DNA from 4 places in the Vibrio sp. 1249-1 genome. Region 2 is predicted to be linked to each of the others. Evidence: predicted binding sites of a transcription regulator. Region 2 holds the regulator's gene; each other region holds the start of a gene.
What was found. Region 2 encodes PurR, which represses purine synthesis genes. Its sites were predicted from a motif close to TNANGNAAACGTTTNCNTNA; they were not measured.
Positions count from the first base shown of each region.

Region 1: folD (bifunctional methylenetetrahydrofolate dehydrogenase/methenyltetrahydrofolate cyclohydrolase FolD) is a predicted target of PurR. The motif match lies at 5,882-5,901, and genes of this name have one in related genera.
Region 3: purL (phosphoribosylformylglycinamidine synthase) is a predicted target of PurR. The motif match lies at 2,240-2,259, and genes of this name have one in related genera.
Region 4: R7Z50_RS15920 (uracil-xanthine permease family protein) is a predicted target of PurR. The motif match lies at 2,675-2,694, and genes of this name have one in related genera.

Region 1 is NZ_JAWOWJ010000011.1:56,684-64,001, forward strand. Features, by position in the region: gene R7Z50_RS18025 (MMPL family transporter) at 1-1,290, shown strand, start outside; gene R7Z50_RS18030 (DUF3261 domain-containing protein) at 1,287-1,898, shown strand; gene R7Z50_RS18035 (beta-ketoacyl-[acyl-carrier-protein] synthase family protein) at 1,919-3,106, shown strand; gene R7Z50_RS18040 (hotdog family protein) at 3,099-3,563, shown strand; gene fabG (3-oxoacyl-ACP reductase FabG) at 3,560-4,285, shown strand; gene R7Z50_RS18050 (beta-ketoacyl-ACP synthase) at 4,282-5,505, shown strand; tRNA gene R7Z50_RS18055 (tRNA-Arg) at 5,691-5,767, opposite strand; gene folD (bifunctional methylenetetrahydrofolate dehydrogenase/methenyltetrahydrofolate cyclohydrolase FolD) at 5,971-6,831, shown strand; gene R7Z50_RS18065 (NupC/NupG family nucleoside CNT transporter) at 6,900-7,318, opposite strand, start outside.
Region 2 is NZ_JAWOWJ010000002.1:94,822-102,139, reverse strand. Features, by position in the region: gene mukF (chromosome partition protein MukF) at 1-1,208, opposite strand, end outside; gene cmoM (tRNA uridine 5-oxyacetic acid(34) methyltransferase CmoM) at 1,211-2,002, opposite strand; gene elyC (envelope biogenesis factor ElyC) at 2,117-2,902, shown strand; gene torR (two-component system response regulator TorR) at 2,975-3,685, opposite strand; gene torD (molecular chaperone TorD) at 3,952-4,599, shown strand; gene purR (HTH-type transcriptional repressor PurR) at 5,069-6,073, shown strand; cyclic di-GMP riboswitch class I at 6,361-6,450, shown strand; gene R7Z50_RS03925 (TfoX/Sxy family DNA transformation protein) at 6,567-7,157, shown strand; gene R7Z50_RS03920 (TVP38/TMEM64 family protein) at 7,272-7,318, shown strand, end outside.
Region 3 is NZ_JAWOWJ010000015.1:75,987-83,304, forward strand. Features, by position in the region: gene purL (phosphoribosylformylglycinamidine synthase) at 1-2,098, opposite strand, end outside; gene mltF (membrane-bound lytic murein transglycosylase MltF) at 2,398-3,975, shown strand; gene tadA (tRNA adenosine(34) deaminase TadA) at 4,549-5,097, opposite strand; gene R7Z50_RS20445 (AbgT family transporter) at 5,310-6,869, opposite strand; gene R7Z50_RS20450 (prepilin-type N-terminal cleavage/methylation domain-containing protein) at 7,158-7,318, opposite strand, start outside.
Region 4 is NZ_JAWOWJ010000008.1:128,295-135,612, forward strand. Features, by position in the region: gene envZ (two-component system sensor histidine kinase EnvZ) at 1-1,046, shown strand, start outside; gene R7Z50_RS15920 (uracil-xanthine permease family protein) at 1,119-2,507, opposite strand; gene recG (ATP-dependent DNA helicase RecG) at 2,740-4,821, opposite strand; gene trmH (tRNA (guanosine(18)-2'-O)-methyltransferase TrmH) at 5,075-5,758, opposite strand; gene spoT (bifunctional GTP diphosphokinase/guanosine-3',5'-bis pyrophosphate 3'-pyrophosphohydrolase) at 5,811-7,318, opposite strand, start outside.

The DNA of each region.
Region 1 (7,318 bases), on a different contig from region 2:
GGATTAAAGCATATTTTCATAGCTATCACACTTGGCTTAATCACCAGTTTGATCGGCTATTTGGGCATGTTAGTGGCACCGTTTCCAGGTTTGCAGCAGCTTGCGCTGTTTTCATCCATTGGTCTGATTGCTGCTTACATCACCGTGGTGGCTTGGTATCCGATACTGGCTCGTAACCCATCGCGATCCATTTCGAACTTACCAGGACAATCACTGTTGGCGAAATGGTTAACGCTTTGGAATCAACCTCGAATTAAAGTCGGATTACCGATGTTATGTGTGGTTGCGAGTGGCTTTTTCTTGCTGCAATTGAACTACGATGACGACATTCGTCTGCTGCAAACGATGCCGAAAGATCTCAAGCAGCAAGAAACCTTGATTACGACGCTCAGTGGCATGCAATCTTCGCAGCAAATGTTGGTCGTTACCGCCGACGATGACGAAAGCCTAATGAAAAAGCTGGAGTCTTTGACACCAACTTTAGAAGCGTGGAAAGCGGACAGCACCATCGAAAGCTACCAGAGCCTGAGCCGCTACTTGAGCTCAGTGGAACGTCAGCAACAAGACTATCAATTGATTCGCGATCTTTACGCGACACAATCCAGCCCACTTGCTTCCGGGCTGGGCTTAAGTAAAAAGCCCAAAATGGACGCCGACTTTATCCCTGTTACGGTTGAACAGTACTTGCAAAACCCGGTATCAGCGCCTGTACGTTTTCTTCATTTGGGTAAAATTAAAGAAAAATCGGCAACGGTTGTGGTGTTAAACCAATTGCAAGACTCCGCTGTTGTTAAGGCATTTGCCAAATCACAGTCTGATGTTGTCTACCTAAACAAAGCTGAAGAATTATCCGCCCTATTTGGTGAATACCGAATCAAAATCATGGAGCTATTGGCAGCCGCCAGTGCTGTGATCTTTCTGGTATTAATCAAGCGGTACGGTCTGCAACACAGTTGGCGAGTTTTACTGCCATCATTGATTGCTTGCGCCTGCGGTCTGGCAACGGCTGTCGCGATGGGAACAACATTAAACCTGTTCAACTTGCTTGGCTTGGTGCTCATTCTTGGTATAGGGATCGATTACACTCTGTTCTTTGCCGAGAAAGCGCGCAGCGTGAGCACACTATTGGCGATCACCCTTTCGGCAATCACCACTGTGTTGTCATTTGGATTGCTGTCACTCAGCCAAACTCACGCGATTCACAGTTTTGGCATTACGGTGTTAAGTGGTATTTTTGTCGCTTGGCTGCTCTCTCCGATTGCAATTAAAACAGAGGAAACGACGTCATGATTTTCAATCACGCCTTTCGCTGCGCGACGTTATTCGCACTGAGCCTGTTTTTAAGTGCATGCAGCTTGGTCCCTCACCAATCGACGCCTCAGGTCGACATTGCCGAGCACACCCAAGTTAGCTTGCCCACTCCCGCAAGCTTGGGCTATCAGTTGTCTGCCAGTCAGTTAATTACGGCTTCTTGGGCAATAGATGGTAAAACCAAATCTGAGCAACTTCCGGTGCAACTGCAAGTGATCAACAACGAAGTGGTGCTGGCAGGCTTCTCATCCTGGGGGACGAGAGTACTCTCACTGTCTTACGATGGAGAACAAATTCAAACCGAAGTGCTCAACGGTTTACAAGGTTCGCTACCGCAGCCAGAACAGGTATTATTTAACCTGATGATCACGCTCTGGCCGAGTTCCGCTTGGGAAGGGTCGTTAAATGAGGTAAGGTGGCGAATTATTGATAAAAATAATTCTCGCGCCATCTTTGATAGCGACGGTGAAAAGATCATTAAGATTCAATACAGCTCTTCTAACAAGTTAGAGGGTAAGATTGATTTTCATCACCTCAAACATCAGTTTTCAATTTCTATTCAAACACTGCAACATCAGATTAATTAAGAACAATTTAGAATAACAATATGCCTATTCGCTCTTCTCAACCTTTGTATATTCAGGCCTGTGGCTTTCACTCTGCCATGGGACAAGATGATGCGCTCATCCACCAGTGTTTATCAGGAGCGAAGCCATCCAACATGGTGGTTGACCAAGATATTTTAAATTCAGGCCGCCAAACAGTAATCGGTCGAATTGCACAGACGTTACCGCAATTACCGACCGCACTCAGCCAGTTTGATACGAGAAACAACCGCCTCGCACTTTCGGCTTTGCTGCAAATCGAAGGCGACGTGCGTGACGCCATTGCTAAATATGGTCGTGACCGTATCGCAGTCGTGATCGGCACCAGCACATCTGGCATTTCAGATGGCGAAATCGCATTTGGCGAAAAGCTGGCAAAGGGTAATTTTCCTGCCGACTACCATTACACCAAACAAGAGCTTGGCAACTGCAGCGATTTTATTGCCGCCTACTTTGATTTGAGCGGCCCACATTACTCAGTTTCAACCGCCTGCTCTTCTAGTGGTCGTGTTTTTTTAACCGCGCAACGCCTGATTCGCTCTGGCATTGTTGATGCGGTCATTGTGGGTGGTGTGGATACCATTTGTCGCCTAACACTAAACGGCTTTAACGGTTTAGAAGCTCTATCCGATACCCTTTGTAAGCCGTTTGACCAACATCGCAACGGCATCAATATCGGTGAAGCAGCAGCATTAATGTTGCTAAGCAAAACACCTGCGCCCGTTGCTCTTCTCGGAGCTGGCGACAGCTCAGACGCACACCATATTTCCGCACCACATCCAGAAGGGTTAGGCGCAGAAGAAGCGATGAAAAAAGCGTTGGCCAATGCAGGACTTACAGCGCAAGACATTGGTTACATCAACGCACATGGCACAGCAACGCCGTTAAACGATGCGATGGAAAGCAAAGCCATTCATCGCTGCTTTGGAGACTCCGTTCCCGTAAGCTCGACAAAGCCACTTACCGGACACACATTAGGCGCAGCAAGTGCTACGGAAGCCGCGATTGCTTGGCATATTCTCAAGTACAACCTTGATTTGCCAATACAACACTGCGAAACCAAAGCAGACGATATCCATATATCGTTAGTTGAGACGCCAACCAAACTTGGCAACAAAGCGATTCTCAGTAACTCTTTTGCTTTTGGTGGCAACAATATTAGTCTTATTTTTGGTTACGCTCATGACTAAACTTCCTCCCATCGAACAACTTTTGCCACACGACAAACCAATGATTTTGGTTGATCGTGCTATAGATGTTCAACAAGATACGATTCACTGCCAGGTTGATATCGCAGAACACAACCCGTTCTTCGACTCGGCATCACACACCGTGCCAGCTTACGTTGGCATTGAGTTTATGGCGCAATCGGTCGCGGCGTGGTCTGGTTACCACGCATTAATGAAAGAACAAGCGCCACCAATTGGCTTTTTGCTTGGTAGCCGTCGATACACGTCTGAATGCGATGCGTTTTCTCGCGGACAAATGCTCGATGTGTATGCCGAAAAAGTCATGGAAGATAACGGTATGGCGGTATTTTCTGCCCGTATTGAGCTACAAGGAACTGTTGTAGCGACTTGCCAATTGAACGTTTACGTTCCATCAGAAGAAAAATTACAAGAAATGAAAATCAGGAGTCAACAATGACCCGACAAGTCCTCGTTACAGGTGCCAGCAAAGGCATCGGTAAAGCCATTGCCGTTCAATTAGCCAAAGATGGTTTCCAAATCATTGTCCATTACATGGGCTATCAACAAGGCGCGCAAGATACCCTAGACACCATCGAACAGCATGGGGGTAACGGTCGTCTTATCCAATTCGACATCAGTGACCGCGCAGATTGCCGAGAGAAACTAGAAGCCGATATCGCCGAACACGGCGCTTACTATGGCGTCGTGAACAACGCTGGCATCACAAAAGATACCGCTTTCCCTGCGATGACCGAAGAAGAATGGGATGGCGTGATTCATACCAACCTAGATAGCTTCTACAACGTTCTTCACCCTTGTGTTATGCCAATGGTGCAAAAGCGTAAAGGTGGTCGAATTGTTACCCTTGCATCAGTATCTGGCCTAATGGGGAATCGTGGTCAAACTAACTACAGCGCAGCAAAAGCGGGCGTAATTGGTGCAACAAAATCACTCGCGCTTGAACTGGCAAAACGCAAAATCACCGTCAACTGCGTTGCTCCAGGGCTTATCGACACAGGCATGGTAGACGAACACGTGAAAGAACACGCGATGCCGCAAATTCCTCTGCGCCGCATGGGAGAGCCAGAAGAAGTTGCTGGTTTAGTCAGTTACCTTATGTCTGACATCGCAGGCTATGTAACTCGCCAAGTCATTTCGGTAAACGGAGGCCTAGTATGAGCCGTCGAGTTGTTGTAACCGGAATGTCGGGCGTGACTGCGTTTGGTAACGATTGGCAATCTGTCGAACCAAAACTGCGTGACTGCCAGAACGCGACGCAATACATGCCTTCTTACGAACAGTATGAAGGTTTGAACACCAAGCTCGCGGCACCCATTTTAGATTTTGATCTGCCAAAGCACTACAAGCGCAAGCAAGTACGCGGCATGGGCCGTGTTTCCAAATTAGCGACCGTCGCAACAGAAAACGCACTAAGCCAAGCAGGTTTGATTGGTAACGACGTACTCACCAATGGTCAAACGGGTATCGCATACGGCTCATCAACAGGCAGTACTGACGCAATCGGCGCATTTGGTGTCATGCTGAATGAGAAAACCACTAAAGCGATCACCGCAACGACTTACGTGCAGATGATGCCACATACCACGGCGGTGAACGTTGGTCTATTTTTCGGTTTGAAAGGCCGAGTGATCCCAACCAGTAGTGCATGTACCTCCGGCAGCCAAGCAATCGGCTACGCCTACGAAGCGATCAAACACGGCTACCAAACGGTCATGGTTGCTGGTGGCGCTGAAGAATTGTGTCCAACGGAATCCGCTGTCTTCGATACCCTTTTTGCCACCAGTCTGAAGAATGAAGACCCGAAAAGCACACCAAGACCTTATGACTCCGATCGCGATGGTTTGGTGATTGGTGAAGGTGCGGGAACGCTGGTTCTGGAAGAGTACGAACACGCCGTCGCTCGTGGCGCGAAAATCTATGCAGAAATCATCGGTTTTGCCAGCAACTGTGATGCCGCACACGTCACTCAACCACAGATGGAAACCATGCAAATCTGTATGGAAATGGCTTTGCAAAACGCGGGCATTCCTGCGGAGAAGATCGACTATGTATCTGCTCACGGCACTGCCACCGACCGCGGTGATATTGCAGAAAGCAACGCAACAGCGAATGCTCTGGGCAAAGTGCCAATCAGTTCACTCAAGAGCTACTTTGGCCACACACTAGGCGCGTGTGGCGCAATTGAAGCGTGGCTAGGTTTAGAAATGATGCACACAGGCTGGTTCAACCCAACGCTCAACCTAGAAAACCTCGACGAGCAATGTGGCGATTTAGACTACATCGCCGGACAAGGCCGAGAACTGGACGTGAAATATTTGATGAGTAACAACTTCGCCTTTGGCGGCATCAACACCTCCATCATCTTTAAAAAGGTGTAATGCCCTTAGTAAATGCAAAAGCGCTGGTTAACCAGCGCTTTTTTGTTGGTGGCTATCCAGATTGCTAGAAATTGCAATGGCTAGAATGCCATTCAAAAGTTGTAGATAGAGTGGCAATTACAGCCAAAAACCTAAAAACGACAAAGCCCCGACAACTCAAAGAGTTATCGAGGCTTTTGAATAAATGGCACGCCCTATTGGATTCGAACCAATGACCACATCCTTAGAAGGGACGTGCTCTATCCAGCTGAGCTAAGGGCGCGCTACAGGGACAGGATTATACGAGTTCAAACGGGTAAATCAACGGGTTTTCATAACATTCTGATCTGAATGCCTAAAAAAAGTCCATTAAAACGCTTAATGTTCAAAAACACCACAAAGCAAACGTTTGCGTATGGATGTTGATAAGAAATTCTGCGACAATGCGCCGCAGATAATCTGCCTTCTTAATTTATAAGGAAAGTCATGACTGCTCAAAATATAGACGGAACTCTCATTTCCCAAACTGTTCGATCCGAAGTGGCTGCACGTGTTAAAGCACGTGTTGAAGCTGGGCTACGTGCTCCTGGTTTAGCAGTGGTTCTAGTTGGTGAAGATCCTGCTTCTCAGGTTTATGTCGGTAGCAAACGCCGCGCATGTGAAGAAGTTGGGTTTGTTTCTAAGTCTTTTGACCTTCCTGCGTCTAGCTCAGAAGAAGAGTTACTAGCTCTGATTGATGAATTAAACAACGATGATGAAATTGACGGCATTCTAGTGCAATTACCCCTTCCTGCGGGCATAGACACAACACATGTTTTAGAGCGCATTCACCCAGAGAAGGACGTGGATGGCTTCCATCCTTACAACGTTGGTCGTCTTGCGCAGCGTATTCCAAAGCTTCGCTCTTGCACGCCAAAGGGCATAATTACCCTACTCGACCGTTACAACATTGAGCTACGTGGTAAACATGCGGTTGTGGTTGGTGCATCAAACATTGTTGGTCGTCCAATGACACTTGAGCTGCTGCTTGCGGGCTGCACAACAACAACATGTCACCGTTTTACCAAAGACCTAGAGAGTCATGTGCGTCAAGCTGACGTTGTCGTGGTGGCGGTTGGTAAGCCTAACTTCATCCCTGGTGAGTGGATTAAAAAAGGCGCAGTGGTGGTCGATGTCGGTATTAACCGTCTTGATTCAGGCAAACTAGTTGGCGACGTGGAATACGACAAAGCACGTGAAAGTGCGAGCTTTATTACTCCTGTTCCTGGTGGCGTTGGCCCAATGACCGTCGCAAGTTTAATTGAGAACACGATGCTCGCTTGCGAACAGTTCCACACAGACAAATAACGTAAAACTTCAGATACGAAAAAGGCTCCGCAAGGAGCCTTTTTGCTAATTGTTGATATCTATTTCAATTACAGACTTAAAATCACGCCCGCAATCGAAGCGCTCATTAAGTTCGCCATGACACCAGCGATAATCGCACGGAAACCATGCTTAGAAACAAATGCACGCTTTTCTGGTACCAATGAGCCCAACCCACCAATCAGCATCGCCATGCTTGAGATGTTTGCAAAGCCACACAAAGCAAACGTCACGATTGCTTGTGAGTGTTCACTAAGTTGAGACTTCACTTCTGCAAGCTGGATGAAAGCGACGAACTCATTCACCACAATCTTGTTACCAATCAGCGAGCCTGCTGTGGTTGCTTCTTGCCATGGTATACCCAACAACCAAGCGACTGGCGCAAACACAAAACCTAGGATGAGCTCAAAACTTAATGGTGTCCCAATAAGATCACCTATCCAGCCTAACATGCCGTTTAGCATTGCAA
Region 2 (7,318 bases):
GCTAAATCAAAGTGATGAGTGTATGGGTGTTGTGCAAGGTAATCTCGCAGTACCACGCTCAAGTCGATTGGCGTGCCTTGATCTTTATGCGCTTTCAGCATGTCACCAATTCGCTCAGCCAACTCATCATTGACTTGTTGAAACTCTTCGTATTCTACTTCCATCGGAACTTGACCCGTTACCTCGTCGTCACGCAGTACTAGGGCTTCATCACGAAGGTCAGAAAGCCTTTCCGCATCTGCATAAGTCAGATACCAAGGCGCATCGAAGTAATCTTTGACGGATTGACGCAGACGCGAACTAAACGCACGGTTCTTATCCATATCAATGGCAGTACGGATAAACTTGTGTACGTGTCGGTCGTAACCAATCCAAAGGTCAATCGCTTGCTGGCCCCAGCTTGTGATTCGGTCCAACTTCATTTGCAGACCAAATAAGGCTTCTTCGATGAACTCAAGCTCTGGATCGCCGTAAACAATTTCTTGAATATCTAGGATCTGAGTTTGCAGTTCATCACTGGCGGCTTGCAGCGTATCTTGAAGTTCACGCAACGTGCTCGATGTTTCTGACAGTAGCGCTTCACAGTTGTTGATCGCTTCACGCCAGTCTTTGTTAAGCAGATCAGCAATCTGTTGTTTTACAGACTGTTGCTGCTCATCCATCACACGTTGGTTAAGGTCGATTTGATCGAAGATCTCGCCTACAGAATATTTCAAAATCCCGTAAACGTTTTTCTTCCAGTGGCCCGGAGTGCCACCCTTTTGTGCCGCTTCAATCGCTTTTGCCATTTCATCCGCTACCATCGACAGCTGGATAGAAAGACGCAGTTTTGAGAACTCGCGATGACGCACGTAGTAGTCGGTAATTCCTATCGCTAATGGCGACAAGCGGTAAATGCTCGCTCCGTCAGTAATCTCACTGACAAAACGGCTCATAAGACGCTGCTTAACCATCTCGTTGATGGCATTGTTCGCACGGAAAGCCGAAGCTTCGCCGGTCTCATCAAAAAGTCGAGTGACGATGGCAAATGCGTCGTGCAATTCACCTTCACCCAATTCTTCATCGAACCTTTCATTACTTAGTACAGCGATGGCAATCAAAAATGCCAATCGCTCAGTGGTCAGGTTCAACGAGAAATCGTGCTGCTTAACCCAGCCAACCAACTCATCGATTGGTTGCTCTGCAGCATTGAGAGTCATCTCACTCATCGTTATTCCTGTTTATCGTTCTTCTTAGCCCACACGTGTATGTAGCGGCCTAATGAGAGGTATGGCTCTTGTCGACAAAGTTGTTTTTCTAGCGCCAACACATCTTCAAACTCGTAATCGCCCATGTATTGCATATTACCTATGTAATCACTGAAGGAACGAATACCAGATTTGCCACAAATACTAAAACCAGAATCTTCTATCCATTGATAGACCTCTTCGGGTTTTAGGCCTTTCTGTGGCTGTAGTTTAAATCTTTTCCGGTGAGGCATGCCGTCTAAAATATGAGGAATGTTGCCACAAACCACATTTTTATAGACTAAGCCGTGGTGGTTATAGAACATAACCGAAGCAATGCCCCCCGGCTTGACCTGTTCCAAAACGGTCTCGAGTGCGGTTTTCGGGTCGACCAACCACTCCATGACGGCATGAAACATGACAAGGTCCACCTGTGTTTCCATATGGTCACCAATGGATTGGACAGGTGAATGAATCAGGCGATACTGCTCAAGCAAACCGTTTTTTTCAATATCCTGCTTTGCTAGTTGCAGCATTTCCGAAGATAGATCACATAAAGCGACATGATGTCCGAGCTTAGCAAGCTTTTGCGACAATTGTGCTAACCCACCCCCCGCATCAAGGACTTGCAGGGCTTGATGGTCGGCGTCTAATTCACTTAGAATCTGTAGAAAATCTTCCCACACAATGATTTGGCGGATCTCCCCTTTATCGGAGCCGTAAATATTTTTTGCAAATTTGTGGGCGATATCGTCGAAATTGCGGTCTTCTGTCACTTCTGCTGAGTTATCATAACGGATTGTGCCGCTATTCTGTCACAAGGAAAGCAGGAATAAAGAGGGTTATCCTCATTTTTATTATCAATTGATGTTTTTTCGGACTATTTATGTATGTTTGAGCTGAAAAAAGTTATGTCAGCCTTGTTAATGCCCCTTCCGGCATTGCTAATCATAGGCTTGTTAGGTCTTGCTCTCATTAGTTTTACCACCAAACGTAAAACTGGCTGCTTTGTTGTTCTATTCTCTTTTGTCGGCATTTTTCTTGTTGCCTTCCAACCTGTTTCAACCAAGCTTCTTATGCCGTTAGAGCGAGAGCATAAAGCCTTTTTGCCAGTTTCTGGCACCATCGACTACGTGATGGTTTTAGGGAATGGTCATGTTATCGATGACGAAATTCCACCCACCTCGCAGTTAAGCCGTGCAGCATTAATGCGCTTAACTGAGGGCATTCGTATTTTAAGAATGTATCCAGGCGCGAAATTAATCTTATCCGGCTATGCTGGCGGATCTGAAATTAGCCACGCGCGAATGATGGCGAACGTTGCCCTTGCGTTGGGAGTCGCGAAATCCGATATCATTTTATTAGAAGATGCGAAAGATACGTGGGAAGAGGCGCGTCAAGCGGCTGCATTCGTTCAACAAAAGGAGATTGTGTTAGTCACTTCTGCGAGTCACATGAGCCGTGCATTGTATGAGTTCAACGCGGCAGGCATTAAACCAATCCCAGCCCCGACCAACTTCTTAGCTATTAGCGAAATCAGTCAACCTTGGGATAAATACTCACCTAAAGCGCGTTACTTAGAACAAACAGAGCTTTATTGGCATGAGTACTTGGGCAGTATTTGGCAAAGGTTGCGTGATACTGTCGGACAAACACCAATGGTTGAAGCAAACTAGTATTATCTTGAAGCCACAAAAAAGGAGAGCCGAAGCTCTCCTTTTTCTTTTTACGATTGAGTTATGCTCAAACTAGTCACCAGCAAACATATAGCCTTCGCCGTGTACCGTTACAAAAATCTGTGGGTTCTTAGGATCGAACTCCATTTTTGCGCGCATACGTCGAATAAGAACATCAATGGTGCGGTCATTCGGCGCATCCACTCGATGGCTGATCATGTTCAAAATACGCTCACGACTTAACACCTGGTTAGGATAAGACGATAATGCCACCAAAAGTTCATACTCTGCTTTAGTTAGTTTTACTGGCTCACCGTTGCGGCTAAGTGCGCGACGTTGAATGTCGAATGTCCACTCCCCAAAGCGCACAATGTGCTCTTCACTGATTTCATTCGCTTTCGAGCTGCCACTGCGCGCTGCTGAAATACGCCACAGCAAGTTTTTAACGCGAACTAACAGCTCTCTCAGTTCAAAAGGTTTTGTCACATAATCGTCAGCACCCATTTCTAGGCCTACGATTTTATCAATGCTATCCGTGCGTCCTGTTACTAATATGATACCAATATCCGATTGGCTACGTAACTCACGAGTAAGCATCAGGCCGTCTTCACCAGGCAGGTTAATATCCAGCATGATCAGGTCTACATCGCCCGCTTGCAAAACTTCACGCATTTCTGCGCCACTCTCTGCTTCGCTGACTTGGTAGCCCTCATTTTGGAAATATCCCGCAAGCTTACTACGAGTTACAACATCATCTTCTACGACTAATACGTGATAGCTCATTTACACCACTTTTCTGTCTTCTTATTATCCAAGACGTATTCTATTCATAACTAGTAACATTTCTAGTCATAGATACATTAAAACGCAAGATTTAGCGTTTTTATTGATTCAAAACAAGCTTGCCCATTGCTATTAATAAACGGTCATTTTTGACCATAAAACATAACAATTATAGTTACTGCTATTCATTTTAATTGATTACACTTAGGGGATATCCCTAATTGACTTTGTGATGCATGACTTGAAGCATCATTCAGGAGCCCAAAATGCAAGAAGTGAAAGCTTTTAATGAAAAACGCGCTGAAATTTACTGGTGGTTTTCGAGCTTGTTCGCAAAAGAACTAACAGAGAAAGAATTGGAAGCCTATCACAGTGTTGAAATTCGCAGTTTTCTCGCAGGTTTAGGTGAAAATGAGTCGCTGAAACCAGCTGTTGATAGCCTAGTTGATGCATTGAATCGGTTACAAGATCGTGAAGATGCACAACTAGAGCTTGCAGCTGACTTTTGTGAACTGTTTTTGAAGACAGAAAAATACGGCGCTCTTCCTTACGCATCCATGTACATTGGTGAATCAGGTTTACTGAATGACAAGCCAGCTGAGGAAATGGAAAAGTTGATGGCTGAATTTGGCGTTCAAGTAGACGAAAACCTAAAGGAACCTGCGGATCACTTAGCCGTTGAGCTCGACTTTCTCGGGAACATGATTATCCGCTCAAACGAGCTTGAACAAGAAAAACACATGGAAGAAGCCTTCGTTAAACAAAACGACTTTATCCAGCAACAATTGATGTCTTGGTTACCTCAGTTTTCAGACAAATGTAAAAAATTCGACGAATTTGGATTTTACTCGAGTGTCGCGAAACTATTAGTTGCATTTTGTAAACTAGACAGCGCCTACCTTCTTGGTGAATAATTGCCGCCTATTTTTAGGGAGCCTGCCTATCGGGCTTCCTGTATGCCTGAAAGTGACCAATTGTAAGTAACTTGGGTATAATATTCGTTTGCCTTAACTTAGCGCAAAGACGCTTGGTTATTTAGCAGTCAAAATGTGACTTCAAATACACAAATCTCTTGCTGAAAACATTGCTAGTCAGTCCACATAGGGCTAAAATGTGAGCGCAAACGATTAAATATGATTTATATGTAAACCGCTGAAATATAGCGGTTTTTGTGTTTTCTTAACAGGTTGATGGCAATTTCTCATCAGATAGAAAAAAAGATAAAATTCATCGACCGATGCTGCTACGTACCCTTTTGTCGCACTTGGATCAACCGCTGCCGAGACACTTAGCGCCAATTTTATATTGCTAGGTGTGAAACCATTAGAGCATCAGGTACATCCAATACGACATATTTCAGTAGCTCGATACAGGACACCATTTATGGCCACGATAAAAGACGTTGCTCGCTTAGCCGGCGTTTCCACTACGACAGTTTCGCACGTTATCAATAAAACGCGTTTCGTTGCAGAAGCAACGCAAGAAAAAGTAATGAAAGCCGTTGACGAGCTGAATTACGCGCCAAGTGCCGTTGCACGCAGCCTAAAATGCAACTCAACTCGTACGATTGGCATGTTAGTAACTCAATCAACTAACCTATTTTTCTCAGAAGTGATTGATGGCGTTGAGAGCTACTGTTACCGCCAAGGCTATACTCTGATTTTATGTAACACAGGCGGGATTTACGAAAAACAACGCGATTACATTCGTATGCTGGCTGAAAAGCGCGTTGATGGCATCCTAGTGATGTGTTCTGACTTAACCGAAGAACTAAAAGAGATGCTTGACCGTCATGCGGACATTCCTAAAGTGGTCATGGATTGGGGCCCAGAGAGCTCACAAGCAGACAAGATCATGGATAACTCAGAAGAAGGTGGCTACATTGCAACCAAACATCTGATTGATAATGGTCATACGGATATCGCTTGTCTAAGCGGTCATTTTGAAAAGCTTGCTTGCCAAGAGCGCATTGCAGGTTTCCGTCGCGCAATGAGCGAAGCGAACCTAGCTGTAAATGAAGACTGGATCCTTGAAGGTAACTTTGAATGTGATACGGCCGTATTAGTTGCAGATAAAATTACCGCAATGGACAAGCGCCCGACGGCGGTATTCTGTTTTAACGACACAATGGCTCTAGGCCTAATGAGCCGCTTGCAACAAAACGGGATCAAAATTCCTGAAGATATTTCAGTGATCGGCTACGACAACATCGAGCTTGCGGAATACTTCTCTCCACCGCTAACGACTATCCACCAACCTAAACGTCGTGTTGGTAAAAATGCATTCGAAATTCTACTTGAGCGTATCAAAGATAAAGAACACGAAAAACGAATTTTCGAGATGCAACCTGAGCTTGTAATTCGAAATACTGTGAAAAAAATGAACTAAATTTCACTGTATTTAACCGTGTTAAATAAGCGCTCTACAGGGGCGCTTATTTTTTTGGAAAAATTAAGCATTCTCTAATACTTCACACCACTCTAATAACAATTGACTAACGTTAACTCCCTGTTTTATATAAATGTAATATATATTAAGAACTCCTTTTCAAAGGCCAATTTGCACCTTTCCATATGCAAAATAGAGCATTCAATCTATCATTTTTATTGAACCGAAATCACACTTTTAACGCTAAACCGTGATGTTAATTCAATATAAGAAGTATGCTCATTGTGTCACGCACAGGGCAAACCATTCGAAAGAGTGGGACGCAAAGCCTCCGGCCTGAACCATATTACGATATGGAAGGTAGCGGGGTTACCGATGGCAAGTGTGTAAGCAATGACTTTACTCTGTAATGACATTGTTTTTACGCATGTTTGCTACTCTCTCGGACCTGACTTTTGGTGGCGTAATATTAATTACACCGAGATAACAAAACATGGATAAACCGATACTCAAAGACTCTATGAAGCTATTTGAGGCACTTGGTAATATCAAGTCGCGCTCAATGTTTGGTGGCTTCGGACTATTCGCTGATGAAACAATGTTTGCACTAGTGGTAAACAATCAGCTTCATATCAGAGCAGACCAAAAAACTTCATCTGACTTCGAGAAACAAGGGCTAAAGCCTTACGTTTATAAAAAACGTGGCTTTCCAGTCGTTACAAAGTACTACGCTATTTCCAGCGATTTATGGGAATCAAGCGAACGCTTAATCGAAGTAGCGAATCAATCATTGAAAAAGGCAAAGCTTGAGAAAGAACAGCAAGCAAGTACAAAGCCTAACCGTTTGAAAGATTTGCCTAACTTACGACTGGCTACCGAGCGCATGCTAAAAAAAGCCGGCATCGAATCCGTAGAGAAGCTTGAAGAGGAAGGTGCGCTTAACGCCTATAAAGCGATAAGAGATACGCACTCTGCAACCGTCAACATTGAGTTGCTATGGGCACTAGAAGGTGCTATCAACGGCACTCATTGGAGTGTGGTACCTCAAGCTCGCCGAGATGAGTTGATGAACGGCCTCCAATAAAAGTCGGCCTAAAAACTATCTTGTAAAACCGCAGTCTAATCTGCGGTTTTTTTGTGAAATTTTTTCGGTTTTCCTACTGTCTTATTACATATATCCCAAATTGGAATCAAAATTATGAATAAGAAACTGATTTTAGGTCTCATCCTACTAGCGGCTATCGT
Region 3 (7,318 bases), on a different contig from region 2:
GCTCACCCATCGACATTGCTTCGCCATGGTAAGTGTCGTAGCTTGCCGCTGTTACTGCGCAGTTTGCTACTGGTACCTGCCAAGGACCAACCATTTGATCACGAGCAACCAGACCCGTTACTGTTCGGTCACCGATAGTAATTAGGAATGTTTTTTCTGCAACAGCAGGAAGACGAAGTACGCGATCCACCGCTTCATTAAGCTCAATACCATCACGAACAATGGCAGGGCTTTCCACTTTTAGTGTGGTTGCGTCACGGTGCATCTTCGGTGGCTTACCAAGCAGGATATCCATTGGCATATCGATTGGCGTATTGTCGAAGTGAGAATCTTCTAGCGTTAGATGACGCTCTTCTGTCGCCACACCCACCACTGCATACGGTGCACGTTCACGCTTACAGATTGCGTCGAATGCTTCCATGTTTTCTGGCGCTACCGCTAGAACGTAACGTTCCTGTGATTCGTTACACCAGATTTCCAGTGGGCTCATGCCCGGCTCATCGTTTGGTACATCGCGTAATTGGAACTTACCGCCACGCTCACCGTCGTCGACAAGTTCAGGCAATGCGTTAGAGATACCGCCTGCACCCACATCGTGGATAAATGCGATTGGGTTATCGTCGCCTAACTGCCAACAACGGTCGATCACTTCCTGACAGCGACGTTCCATCTCTGGGTTTTCACGCTGTACCGAAGCGAAGTCCAGATCTTCTGCTGACTGACCAGATGCCATGGAAGATGCCGCACCACCACCAAGACCGATGTTCATTGCCGGACCACCAAGTACGATTAGGCTCGCACCTACAGGGATCTCTTTCTTCTGTACGTGTTCATCGCGGATGTTACCCATACCACCAGCAATCATGATTGGTTTGTGGTAACCACGAATTTCTTCACCCGCATGAGAAGTGACTTTTTCTTCGTAAGTACGGAAGTAACCCAATAGATTTGGACGACCAAATTCGTTGTTGAATGCCGCGCCGCCAAGAGGGCCTTCAAGCATGATGTCTAACGCATTCACAATACGACCCGGCTTGCCGAAGTCGGTTTCCCATGGCTGTTCAAAACCAGGAATACGTAAGTTAGAGGTTGTAAAACCAACCAGACCCGCTTTTGGCTTACCGCCGATACCCGTCGCGCCTTCGTCACGAATTTCACCGCCTGAGCCAGTCGATGCGCCCGGCCACGGAGAGATTGCCGTTGGGTGGTTGTGCGTTTCTACCTTCATCAAGATGTGCGTATCTTCATGGTGGTACGTGTATTGACGAGATTTAGGGTCAGGGAAGAAACGCCCCGCTTTAGAACCTGTCATAACGGCTGCGTTGTCTTTGTATGCAGACAGCACATAGTCAGGTGTCGTTTCAAAAGTGTTTTTGATCATTTTGAACAAAGACTTAGGTTGTTCTACCCCGTCGATAGTCCAATCTGCGTTAAAAATTTTGTGGCGACAATGCTCTGAGTTCGCCTGAGCAAACATCATCAATTCAATGTCGTTTGGGTTACGCCCAAGCTTAGTAAAGTTCTCTACCAAGTAATCAATTTCATCTTCTGCGAGTGCCAAGCCAAGGGAAACGTTTGCCTCTTCAAGCGCAAGACGACCGCCAGCTAAGATATCAACATGTGCGACAGGCTTAGGCTCTGCAACAGTAAATAATGCTGATGCGGCTTCAAATTCTGTGAATACTGTTTCCATCATACGGTCGTGAATTAACGCTTTAACAGCGTCAGCTTGAGCTTCTGATAGAACAACTGAAGATTCGACATAATAAGCCGTACCACGCTCTAGACGTTTCACTTTATCCAGACCACAGTTAACAGCGATATCGGTAGATTTAGAAGACCAAGGCGAGATAGTGCCAGGACGAGGCGTGACAAGAAGTAGAAGACCTTCAGGCTCATGCTCTTCGATGGTTGGGCCGTAAGTTAGTAACTTTTCAAGTTTTTCTAACTCTTGGTCATCAAGGTCTGACTTTAGATCGGCAAAGTGCATAAACTCGGCATAAATGCTAGTTACAGGCAGATCTTGTTCACGACAAAGTTCCAGTAGTTTATTAACACGAAACTCAGAAAGAGCTGGGGAGCCACGCAAAATTCTCATGTGCTTAGGTCTCTTATGCAATTGATTAAGGTGATATTGGAATAAATTCAGACACTTAAAATAAGCCCTGTCGAACCTATGCCGATTCCACCTCGTCATTGCGAGCGCATTATATAGTAATTGTTTTTGTGATGTAACACCAAAAGCAACCGTTTGCGTCATTTTTTTTGTCAAATTTGAATTACAACTAAAATGTCGATAAAACACACAATGTCACGTTATAAGTGTGTGATTCACTTTGCCCCATGAGCTCGCTTTGATATAAAGGCAAATAGAAATTTTCCAAGATGTACCTATTAATGCAAATAAGTCACTTCAACCGGCTCAAGCGCAGTGCTCTAATTTTAGTTTCTGTTCTTTTACTCTCTGCTTGCCAGATTGAGTCGGAGCCCAAAAGTGAATTTGAAAAAATTCAAGAACGTGGTGTGCTTCGTGTTGGCACGCTAAACAATCAGCTTTCCTACTACATAGGTCCCGATGGTCCCGCAGGGTTGGATTACGAATTGGCGCGTCAGTTTGCGGAGCAGCTCGGCGTCAAACTCGAGATTAAACCAGCCTTTCGCCAAGCTGAGCTTTTTCCTGCTCTTAAGAAAGGAGATATCGATATCATCGCTACGGGTTTAAATCAAACGTCACAAGCAGTCAAACGATTTAGACCAGGCCCTGCCTATTATTATGTAAGCCAACAAGTGGTATATAAAAAAGGGCAACTTCGACCACGTGATATCGAACAACTCATTGAATACCAAGCCTCGAAAGACGACGAGTCCGACGAAGATACAAATGCAGGCGCTCAAACATTAAAGATCGTTGAACAATCGCAATATGTTCCGACCCTAACAGCGTTAAAGAAGCAGTATCCAGAACTTCAGTTTGAAATTGTTGGTGATGCTGACACGAGAGACTTACTCAAATACGTATCGAAGGGTGAGTTACGTTTTACTGTGACTGATTCGGTGGAACTTTCCCTAGCTCAGCGCCTTTATCCCGACCTTGCGCTCGCGTTTGAACTTACAGAAGATCAACCAGTATCGTGGTTTACTCGACGCTCTGAGGACGAAAGTTTGTATGCGATGCTGATAGAGTTTTTCGGTAACATTAAACAATCAGGAGAACTGTCCACTCTCGAAGAGAAGTACATTGGTCATATTGAAGCATTTGACTACGTTGATACTCGCGCATTCATTCGAGCTCTGGATGACAAATTGCCTAAGTGGGCACCTTTATTCCAAAAGTACAGCGAAGAGTTCGACTGGCGCTTAATTGCAGCATTGGCGTATCAAGAATCACACTGGAAGCCAGCGGCAAAATCGCCAACAGGTGTAAGAGGGATGATGATGCTGACTCTGCCAACAGCGAAAAGCGTCGGGGTAACAAACCGTTTAGACCCTGAGCAATCTGTTCGTGGTGGTGTCGAGTACTTACGTCGTATTGTAAGTCGCGTGCCTGATAGCATTAACGAGCATGAAAAAATATGGTTTGCGTTAGCTTCATACAATATTGGTTACGGCCACATGATGGACGCACGACGACTCACCAAAGCACAAGGTGGCGATCCGAACGCTTGGGCGGATGTAAAAGACAGGCTGCCTTTACTACGTCAGAAGCGCTATTACAGTCAAACTCGCTATGGGTATGCCAGAGGCGATGAAGCGCGTAATTACGTAGAAAATATTCGACGTTACTACCAATCCATCATTGGTCATGTCAGCCAACAGCCAGCGATTGATGAGAATAGCGATGACTTGCAAGTGATTCCGCCGCTCAACCCCGCCATTTTGATATCGGGCGCAGTAGAGACCGTCGTAGAACAAGTCTCTGGCGCTTCTGACGTCACGGTTGAAGAAGACACCGAACAAGAAAGCATTGAAGAATAAACCCGCGGTAAACTAAAAAATGACGAGCCTATGAAGCTCGTCATTTTTATTGAGTCCTAACGAAAACTTATCTAGAATCCAATATTCTGAGTGACACCAACCACACTCAACCATTCCTTTGGTTGGTCGCCTTTTCTTCATCGTTAGTAAAACTGATTGCTTTGTAACCACATGGTTTAGCTCACTTGATGAAGCGGCGCCTTCGGCTACACTCTGCCGAAATAACGTCACTCCTATTATTAAGCATCGTATTGAAATTGTTTGCTGGCTCTGTGCAATGCAGAAGTCAAATGAAGAACGTTTAAACCATACAATGTTTAGTGCGATTATCGAGCCTATTGCCAAACATCGATGAGCCGCGCTTTACTGGTATAAGTCTTGTCTGCAGGAGGTTTTGAATATGAGAAGACGTAGAGTGCAGTCAAAGCGTTTAAATAACACAGTAGCTGCTATCCGACGTAAACGTAAACTGACATGTATGAAAAAGAAAGTAAGTTCACGTAATCGTGTTTTTGTACATTTAGTCAATCACTAGTGCGTCCAAGCAAACATCTACCACGTTGTAGGTGTTTGCTAGCCCTCACTACTCCCACTACCTTGCTCGCTCTCTCGATTTTCTAATGCTTTTTGTGCTTGCTTCTTCGCTTTAATTTCCTTTCGGCGACGCTTAAAAAACGCTTGTAGCTGAGTGCGGCACTCATCTTCTAGCAGCCCCTTTTCAACTAAGGCGTAATGGTAAGCGGCTTGGCTTTCAAACAAATTAAGCACTGTTCCTGCAGCTCCAGCTTTTAAATCTGGCGCTCCAAAAACAACCCGCTTAACGCGGCTATGCAATAAGGCTCCGGCACACATTGGGCATGGCTCAAGTGTTACATATAACGTCGTATCCAGAAGGCGGTAATTTTCTAGCTTTTGGCCTGCTTTACGCAGTGTTTGGATCTCAGCATGTGCGGTAGCGTCATGGGTGCCAATAGAGCGGTTCCAGCCCTCAGCGATAATTTCACCATCTTTGACAAGCACTGCGCCGACAGGTACTTCCCCCTCAGCTTCTGCTTGCTCAGCAAGCTCCATCGCTCTGCGCATAAACAATTCATCTTGAGGGGAAAACGGATGGTTAGACAAAGGAGGCTCCAAAGAAACAAAAAACGATTGAAGTCAGGAATTTTATCACCAACTTCGGTTTCACTACAGCAACACATCACGGGACAAAGTCTGCAACTCTAAAAAACTAGTTACAAGACCTATCGATGTTCGTTTTACGAGAACAAAAAAGCGCAGATCGAAGACCTGCGCTTTTTGGCTGCCAATTAGCGGCTTTCACACCCTACACGTTTTTACATTGTGTAAGTGTAAGGAGCTTGAATGCCTAGCGGGATACCTACCATCCAATAAGCAACTAGGAAGATAGACCAACCGATCAGCATTGCGATCGAGAATGGCATCATTAGTGACGCAAGCGTACCGATACCAGCCGACTTCACATAACGCTGACAGTAAACCACTACAAGAGGGAAAAATACCATTAGAGGCGAAATGATGTTCGATACAGAGTCCCCCACACGGTAAGCCGCCTGAGACAGCTCAGGCGAGATACCAACCGCCATTAGCATTGGCACTAGGATTGGACCAATTAAAGCCCATTTTGCAGATGCCGAACCAATAAGTAGGTTTACAGACGCGGTTAGAAGTATCATACCGATGATGGTCACTTCACCTGGTAGGTTCATCGCTTTTAAGCCTTCTGCGCCATACAACGCTAGCATCGTACCGATGTTTGACTGAGCAAATGCAGATAGGAACTGAGCACAGAAGAACGACATAACAATGTATGCGCCCATGGTTGACATAGTATCAGCCATCGCTTTGATAATGTCGTTGCTGGTCTTGAACGTTCCAGACACTTTACCGTAAACGTAACCAGGAATGATAAACAGAATAAAGATCAACGGCACGATAGACTTCATTATCGGTGCTGAGAAGGCAGTAATTTCACCTTCAGGCGAGCGAAGTGCTGATGTTTCTGGAATTAACGCTGCAACAAGTAAAGCAATACCCGCCATCATTGCCCAACCTGCATAACGGAATGCTTTTGATTCCAGTTCAGTAAATGAACCTAGGTTTGGCGCGGTTTCCGCATCATCATCAATTGGCATTTTTGATAAACGAGGCTCGATGATTTTCTCTGTCACGTACCAACCAATCCCCACAATAATGATAGAGGATAGGCCAGTGAAGAAGATGTTCGCTAATGGGTTAACCACATATTCAGGATCAAGAACCTGCGCCGCAGTTTGCGTAAAGCCAGCCAATAGCGGATCGATACCTGAAGGGATAAAGTTTGCAGAGAAGCCACCAGATACACCTGCAAATGCTGCCGCAATACCTGCTAAAGGGTGACGACCTGCCGCATGGAAGATAATACCGCCAAGAGGAATAACCAGAACATAGCCTGCATCTGCCGCAGTATGCGATACAATGGCAACCAAAATAAGCATTGGAGTAAGAAGCTTAGCTGGCGTGAAGTTCAGCATCTTCTTAAGACCCGTCGTAATAAAGCCCGAAGAATCTGCAACACCCACACCTAGCATTGCGACAAGTACGATACCCAGTGGCGCAAAGCCAGTAAACGTCGTCACCATGTTAGCAAGGAAACTTGCTAGCGCTTCGCCCGTAAGTAAGTTGGTGATAGTAAGAGCTTCGCCCGTTCGAGGGTTTGGAAGATCGAATGATACATTCGACAAAAGTGCTGACGCCGCCCAAGTAATGATCAATGCCCAGAAGAACAAAATCGCAGGATCAGGAATTTTGTTACCTGTCCTCTCGATAAAGTTTAAAAAGCGCTCCATCCCGCTCGGCTTCGATGATGGTGCCTTATTTACAGCTTGGTTACTCATGGTAACTCCATAGTGAATGATGTTGGTGCCAAGGCCTATTTGAATAATTATAACGACCTACTATCCAACGAGTATTCTAGTAAACACTAATGGAGAAAGCACAAGGTTCTAGATTTTTTTTCATAATTGGAGACATATTTTGCAAAAACACCACTTCAATTAAACATAATAAAAACAGTAGCACATCAACTCAATTAACAGTTCAAAAACCATTTATTAACCGTGACAAATCCGGTATCAAACAGGAATTACACCCGCATTTGTCTCAGCCCATGTATGCAATTGAACTTAGTTTTCGAATTCACTGTACTGTGAAGTCATAGTTTTCAGCTGAACGGATTGCGTCTGCCCCATTCTATCTTCCCAACTTGTTGTGATGATGATCGTCTTTAGTGAACCTGATACAGTAGCAGGTGGCACATCCCACTCCACCGTGTACGCTCCAGTGG
Region 4 (7,318 bases), on a different contig from region 2:
ATAAGGCGATTGAATTTCATCACGCAATGTCGATTGATTTGATGTCTGAAGAAATGAGCCAAGAGCTGGGTTCGCCCACAGAAGTGCGCTTATTGCTTGGCGATGAAAGTTACATTTTGTGGATGCACATCGAAAAGTTGCCGAACTCCATCATTCGTATTCCGTTATCTGAGCTGCAAGAAGAAGATTTTGCCCCGCTGTTTCGTAACAGCTTGATTATGGCGCTGCTGATCATTGCAGGTGGTTGGTTGTTTATTCGTTTGCAAAACCGTCCACTTTTGGCTTTAGAGAGAGCCGCGAAAGACGTCGGTCGAGGTGAGATCCCGCCCCCCTTAGCAGAGAAAGGCGCATCGGAGATTCGCTCTGTAACTCGAGCCTTTAATCAAATGTCGAAAGGTATTCAAGAGCTAGAAGAAGACCGAGCCTTATTAATGGCAGGGATTAGCCATGACTTACGAACACCTCTGACGCGTATTCGCCTAGCGACAGAAATGATGTCTCCTGAGGACAGCTATCTTGCGGAGGGGATCATTAGCGATACGGAAGAATGTAATGAGATCATCAGTCAGTTTATGGATTACCTCAAACCGGTGAACCAAGAATCGTTTGAAGCGGTTGATATCAGTACGATTGCCAGTGACGTCGCCAGTTCTGAAGGTGGTTATGAGGTTGAAATTGAAACAGATCTTAATCTTAACTTGCCGCCAGCCAAAGGAAGCGCGATTGCGATTAAGCGGGCGATCAGTAACTTAGTTGTGAATGCGCTACGCTATGGCAATGGCTGGGTCAAAATCAGCACTGGTGTGACAGCAGATAAGCAGCTAGTGTGGATTTCAGTAGAGGACAACGGACCGGGTATCGAGCATTCCCAAATCGCGAGGTTATTTGAACCCTTTACGCGTGGTGACACCGCTCGCGGTAGTGAAGGCACTGGGCTCGGGTTGGCGATTGTGAAGCGTATAATCAGCCAGCATTCAGGTTCTGTGGTGATGCGTAATCGCAGTGAAGGCGGTTTAATCGCTCAAATCAGCTTTCCTACCAAGTAAGTCGATGGCCCGCACCCTTTAAAACAAAAAGCCCAACCTAAATAGGTTGGGCTTTTCTTATTCTCAATAATCTTAAGACTCTTTCACTTCCTGAGGAAGTTCATCTTCGTCTTCCAGTTTCTCTGGCAGAAGTAGATTTAAAATGATCGCTGTGATGCCACCTGCTGCAACACCAGTTGAGAAAATACTCTTAATAAATTCTGGCATAAATTGCAGGATCTCTGGTTTTTGTGCGATACCAAGTCCCATTGAGAAGGATAAGGCCATGATCAGAATTGCGCGGCGATCGAGCTCAACACGAGAGATAATACGCACACCAGCGGCAGCAATCGTACCAAACATGACAATCGTTGCGCCGCCAAGTACTGGCTCAGGAATCAGCTGAACAAAGCTAGCGACGCCAGGAAACAAGCCAAGAATCACTAACATGCCAGAAATAAAGTAACCCACGTAGCGGCTCGCGACTCCTGTTAGCATGATGATGCCGTTATTCTGGCTAAACGTTGAGTTCGGGAAGCTGTTGAAAACGGCTGCGATTGCAGAGTTTAAGCCGTCTGCTAACACACCGCCCTTAATGCGTTTCATGTACACTGGGCCTTTTACTGGCTCACCAGACACTTCAGATGTTGCGGTAATATCACCGATGGCTTCTAGTGCGGTAATAAAGAAAATCAGTACCAGCGGAATGAACAGAGACCAGTCAAACGATAAGCCATATTGCATTGGTACGGGCAGTGCTACGATCTCGGTTGCGCCTAGCTGAGAAGTATCTACCATCCCCATAAAATACGCCATGATGTAACCCACTAGCATCGCAATCACGATTGAAGCCACACGGATGTATGGATTTTTCGAGCGGTTTAAAATCACAATTAATCCAAGTACCGTCCCAGCCAGAGCAAGTTTGTCTAAGCTGCCGAAGGTTCCTTCATTTAATGCTGCGTAGCCACCGCCCATTGATACTAAGCCGACTTGAATCAGTGTGAGACCGATAAGAGTGACGACGATGCCTGAAACGAGCGGAGTGATGATTCGGCGGGCATGCTCCAATACGCGAGATAGGAAAATTTCTGCAAATGATGCGACTAAAATCGTACCAAAAATGGCAGCCATCATGGTGCTGATGTCTGCTCCACCGGCTTTCAGCGATAGGCCTGCACCAATAATAGGACCTAAAAAGTTAAAGCTGGTACCTTGAACAGAGAGTAAACCAGAGCCAATTGGGCCAATGGTGCGAATTTGAATAAACGAAGACACGCCTGACGCAAACAAAGACATGCTGATGATGGTGTTCGTTTGGTCTGCTGGTACACCCAAAGACTGACAGATGATCAGTGAAGGAGTGATAACCGCGACGAACATCGCCAATAAGTGCTGAAGTGCGGCAAAAATGGTTTGAGGCAAAGGTGGTCGATCGTTGAGTTGATAGACCAGTTCCGAAGATCGGTTTGAAGTTGTCATTGTTTGTCTCGCTAGTCGCAATATGTCCCTAGTTCTCGCTGAATGGGAGAGCAGGGTGGAGTTGACGTCGTTACCTGTGATTGCTGTTAATCAGAGTCAACTCAGGTTGGTGGAGTGTGATCTAACACACTTAAAAATTTGTGCGCGATTATAGAGAGATTTACTCAAAAAGCAAACGTTTGCTTTGTTTTTGACGCATTAAAAAACGAGCCATTTGGCTCGCTTTCAATCATTACGCTTTGGAGTAAATATCCCGCTCACCCAACCAGCGATCGATAATCGCTGTTGCGTTAGACGGGTAATTGTCATGAATATGACGCGCAATGCGCTGAACTTCGGGAATCAGACGTTGATCTCGAACTAGGTCTGCGATTTTGAAATCAGCAAGACCTGTCTGCTTTGTACCCAATAGTTCTCCAGGGCCACGAATTTCTAGGTCTTTCTGCGCAATGACGAAGCCATCGTTACTTTCACGTAGTACTCCGAGGCGTTTTTGCGCGGTTTTTGACAGCGGAGAGTGGTACAGCAGCACACAATGGCTAGCAACGGAACCTCGGCCCACGCGACCTCTTAACTGGTGTAATTGTGCCAAACCAAGACGTTCAGGGTTTTCTATGATCATCAAGCTAGAGTTTGGCACATCCACACCAACTTCAATTACTGTCGTTGCGACCAGCAAATGCAGTTTATTGTCTTTGAAATCTTGCATCACCGCTTGTTTCTCTGCCGGCTTCATTCGTCCGTGTACTAGACCAATTTTTACGTCCGGCAGTTTACGTTGAAGCTCTTCTGCGGTATCTGCCGCGGCTTGCGCTTCTAGTACTTCCGATTCATCAATCAGGGTACACACCCAATATGCCTGCTTGCCTTCGTTTAAGCAGGCATTTCGGACACGCTCGACGATGTCGTCACGTTTTGTATCAGGAATGGCAACGGTTTGAATCGGCGTTCGACCCGGTGGTAGCTCGTCAATCACGGAAGTTTCCAGATCGGCGTAAGCGGTCATCGCTAAGGTTCGAGGAATAGGCGTCGCCGTCATGATCAACTGATGAGGATAAGCGCCTTGTTTTGCGCCTTTTTCACGCAATTCTAATCGCTGATGGACACCGAAGCGGTGTTGTTCATCAATGATGACCAAAGCAAGGTGATGAAATTCAACGTGCTCTTGGAATAGCGCGTGAGTACCCACTACCATTTGCGCTTCACCACTGGCAATACGAGCCAGCTCGGCTTCCTTTGCCTTACCTTTGAGTTTGCCCGCTAACCAACCGACTTGAATGCCCATTCTCTCAAACCAGTTTGCGAAGTTGATAGCGTGTTGCTCGGCCAATAGTTCGGTTGGCGCCATGAGTGCCACCTGATGGCCATGCTCAATGGCTCTAACTGCGGCCAAAGCGGCAACCAACGTTTTCCCTGAACCAACATCGCCTTGCACTAATCGCATCATTGGGTGCGGTTTTTCTAGATCGGCTTCAATCTCTTGTGCGACTCGGGTTTGAGCGTTTGTAGGAGAGAAAGGCAGTTGGGCTAAAAGCTGCGTTTTTAGTTTATTACAAGGACCGAGAGGTAGCGCTGAATCCTTCTGACCTTTGCTACGCACCGCCAGCATCGATAAGTTTTGTGCGAGCAATTCTTCCATGATCAAGCGGATTTGGGCAGGATGTTTGCCTTCGTCAAACTCATCTAAATTAATGGTTGGTGGTGGGCGATGAATGGTGTGCAGCGCTTGCGACATCGTGATTTGATGGTCATACAACCCCGCTGGAAGTAATTCCTGCACTGCGGTTTTATCAAGCAGGGCTAAAGCTTGTTCGGTAAGGTTGCGTAATGTGATTTGACGCAATCCATCGGTGGTGGGATAAACAGGGGTTAAGCTCTGTTCTACATCGGGCTTTTGCTCGCTGACGTAAAACTTGTAGTCAGGATGAACAATTTCCAAACCCATGCCACCGCGCTTAATTTCACCGTAAGCATGCACTAACTTACCTTGCGTGAAATTGTTCTTCATGGCTGCGGTAAAGTTGAAAAAGCGCAGCGTGATAGTGCCATTACCGTCGCTGATTTTTACCGTTAGCATTTTGCGCTTACCGAAGATAGTGTCGACTGTCATGACCTTACCTTGCACGGCCGCCCAAAGGCCAGCATGCAGTTTGGCAATAGGGTAAATACGAGTACGATCTTCGTAGCGTAACGGAAGGTGAAACAGCAAATCTTGAACGCTATGTAAGCCAACTTTGGCGAGTTTTTCTGCGACTTTCGCGCCAACTCCAGAAAGGGAGGTTAATGGGACGGCAGATAACATTTGGGCGGACATAGAGGGCTCAAGAAAATGGTTAACATTGCAGTATGTTAACCATGGAGCTGTGTTTTTGTACAGGAAAAAATAGTCATGCTTTAGTTAGTGTCATGATTTGACTGATAAACTATAGTTCCGAGGAACTTTAGCGACATCAGGAGCCTATTTCCAACAAGTATGTCGCTGAAGTTAACACTATCAGCATCTGTATATTTGAGAATTAGATCCTGAACCACGCTCCTTCGCCACCGTTCAGGATGACGAAAGTCTGTTACTTGCTTTGCATCTCTTGCCACCACGCGTCATCGGCGATGATTTGACCTTCTTCATCGAGTGGTGGGTAAACGAGCCCTTTTCGTTTCGCGACTTTTGCCAGAACAGGGTGACCACGTTCAAAGAGAATACGGTTGATTGTCTCTTTAGGCAGAGCGCTTTCTTCTCGGTCGTACATACCTGCGGCTTCACGTTGACGTTGCGCTTCATACAAAATTACGGCACTGGCAACCGATACGTTTAGTGACTGCACCATGCCCACCATCGGGATAATAATGTCTTGATCGGCAAGCTGTTTGGCTTGCTCCGAAGCGCCAACTTTTTCACTGCCTAAAATGATTGCCGTTGGTCTGGTGTAGTCGATCTCGCGAAAATCGACGGCGGTGTCCGAAAGATTGGTCACCAAAACCTGCATACCTTGCGCTTTGAGTTCGGTAATCGCAGTTTCAATCGAATCGTGAGTATCCACTTCAACCCAGTTACGCGCGCCAGCTGAGGTATGGCTCAGCGTACGCATTTTGTCTGGCCAAATTGCGTGAACTTTGTGTAAGCCTGTCGCGTCAGCGGTGCGGATCACAGCAGAGACGTTGTTTGGCTTATGTACTTCTTCGAGACAAAGTGTCAGATCAGTTTGGCGAGTTTTTAGGACTTGGTGAATACGGTTGTAACGTTCTAGGTTCATATTTATTGAGGTATAAAAAATCGCCACCTAACAGAGTAGGTGGCGATAGAGGTTAGTTCTTTCTGCGTCTGACTCGGGTTGCTTGAGGCATTGCCTTAATCTTACGCATGATACCAGCAAGGTGGACACGATCTTTCGTCGTCAACAGCACTGTCACAGTGTATAAACGACCATCACGTTCTTCCGTTGAAAGACCATGAATGTTTGACCCTGTTTTCGAGATCACGTTGGTCAGTTCTGCAAGAGCACCTTGGTTGTTAAGCATGTCGACTTTAAGTTCAGCAATGAACTCTTTATCGTAGTCTTCAGACCAAGCGACAGCCATATAACGGTCTGGCTCTTTCTGATAACCACGAACGTTCGGACATGTTTCTCGGTGAACAACCAAACCACGACCAGGCGATACGTGAGCAATGATGTGATCATCTGGGATAGGATGACAACAATTTGCAAACGTCAGCAATAAGCCTTCTGCGCCACGAATCGGAAGCTTCTTCTTCGAGTCCGTTGGGATTGAACTTGTTGTTGTGAGCTCTTCGGTGTCACCAAGGAGACGACGTGCGATCACAATGCTCATCAACTCACCCAATCCAATAGCAGCCAATAAATCATCGATGCTTTCTAGGCGAAGATCATTCAAGACTTCTTGGATATTTTCTGGATAAATTGAATCAATCGAGTGACGGCCAAGTGCGTGATTAAGTAGGCGACGACCTAAAGTAATCGACTCTTCACGACGCATCGTTTTCAGTACTTGTCGAATCTTAGTGCGGGCACGAGAAGTCACGACATAGTTTAGCCATGCCGCATTCGGACGCGCACCAGGGGCACTGATAATTTCCACCGTCTGACCGTTTTTCAATGCCTTACTCAATGGGTAAGGGTTACGATCAACACGAGCACCAACACAAGAGTTGCCTACATCGGTATGTACGGCATAGGCAAAGTCGACAGCCGTTGCGCCTAAAGGTAATTCAACGATACGACCTTTTGGTGTGAAGACGTAAATCTCATCTGGGAAAAGATCGGATTTTACGTTTTCAATGAATTCGAATGAGTTACCCGCGCTTTGTTGTAGCTCTAACAGGCTTTGCATCCAACGCTGAGCTTTTACTTGCGCAGTGGTGCCAGACTTGTCGCCTTTGTCTTTGTAAGACCAGTGTGCCGCGACACCTTTGTCCGCCATTTGATCCATATCTTCAGTACGGATCTGAACTTCAACAGGTACGCCGTGTGGACCAACCATGGAAGTGTGTAGCGATTGGTAGCCGTTCGCCTTTGGTACCGCGATGTAATCTTTCATGCGACCAGGACGTGGCTTATACAAGCTGTGTACTTGGCCTAAAACGCGATAACAAGTATCAGCGGTATCAACAACGACTCGGAACGCATAGATATCCATGATGGTGTGAAAGCGCTGTTCTTTGGTTTTCATCTTGTTATAGATAGAGAACAGGTTTTTCTCACGACCAACGACGCGAGCATTCAAGCCGAAATCTTGCAGACGGCCTTCTATTTCGCTGTGAATGCGTTGGATCATCTCTTTACGATTACCACGTG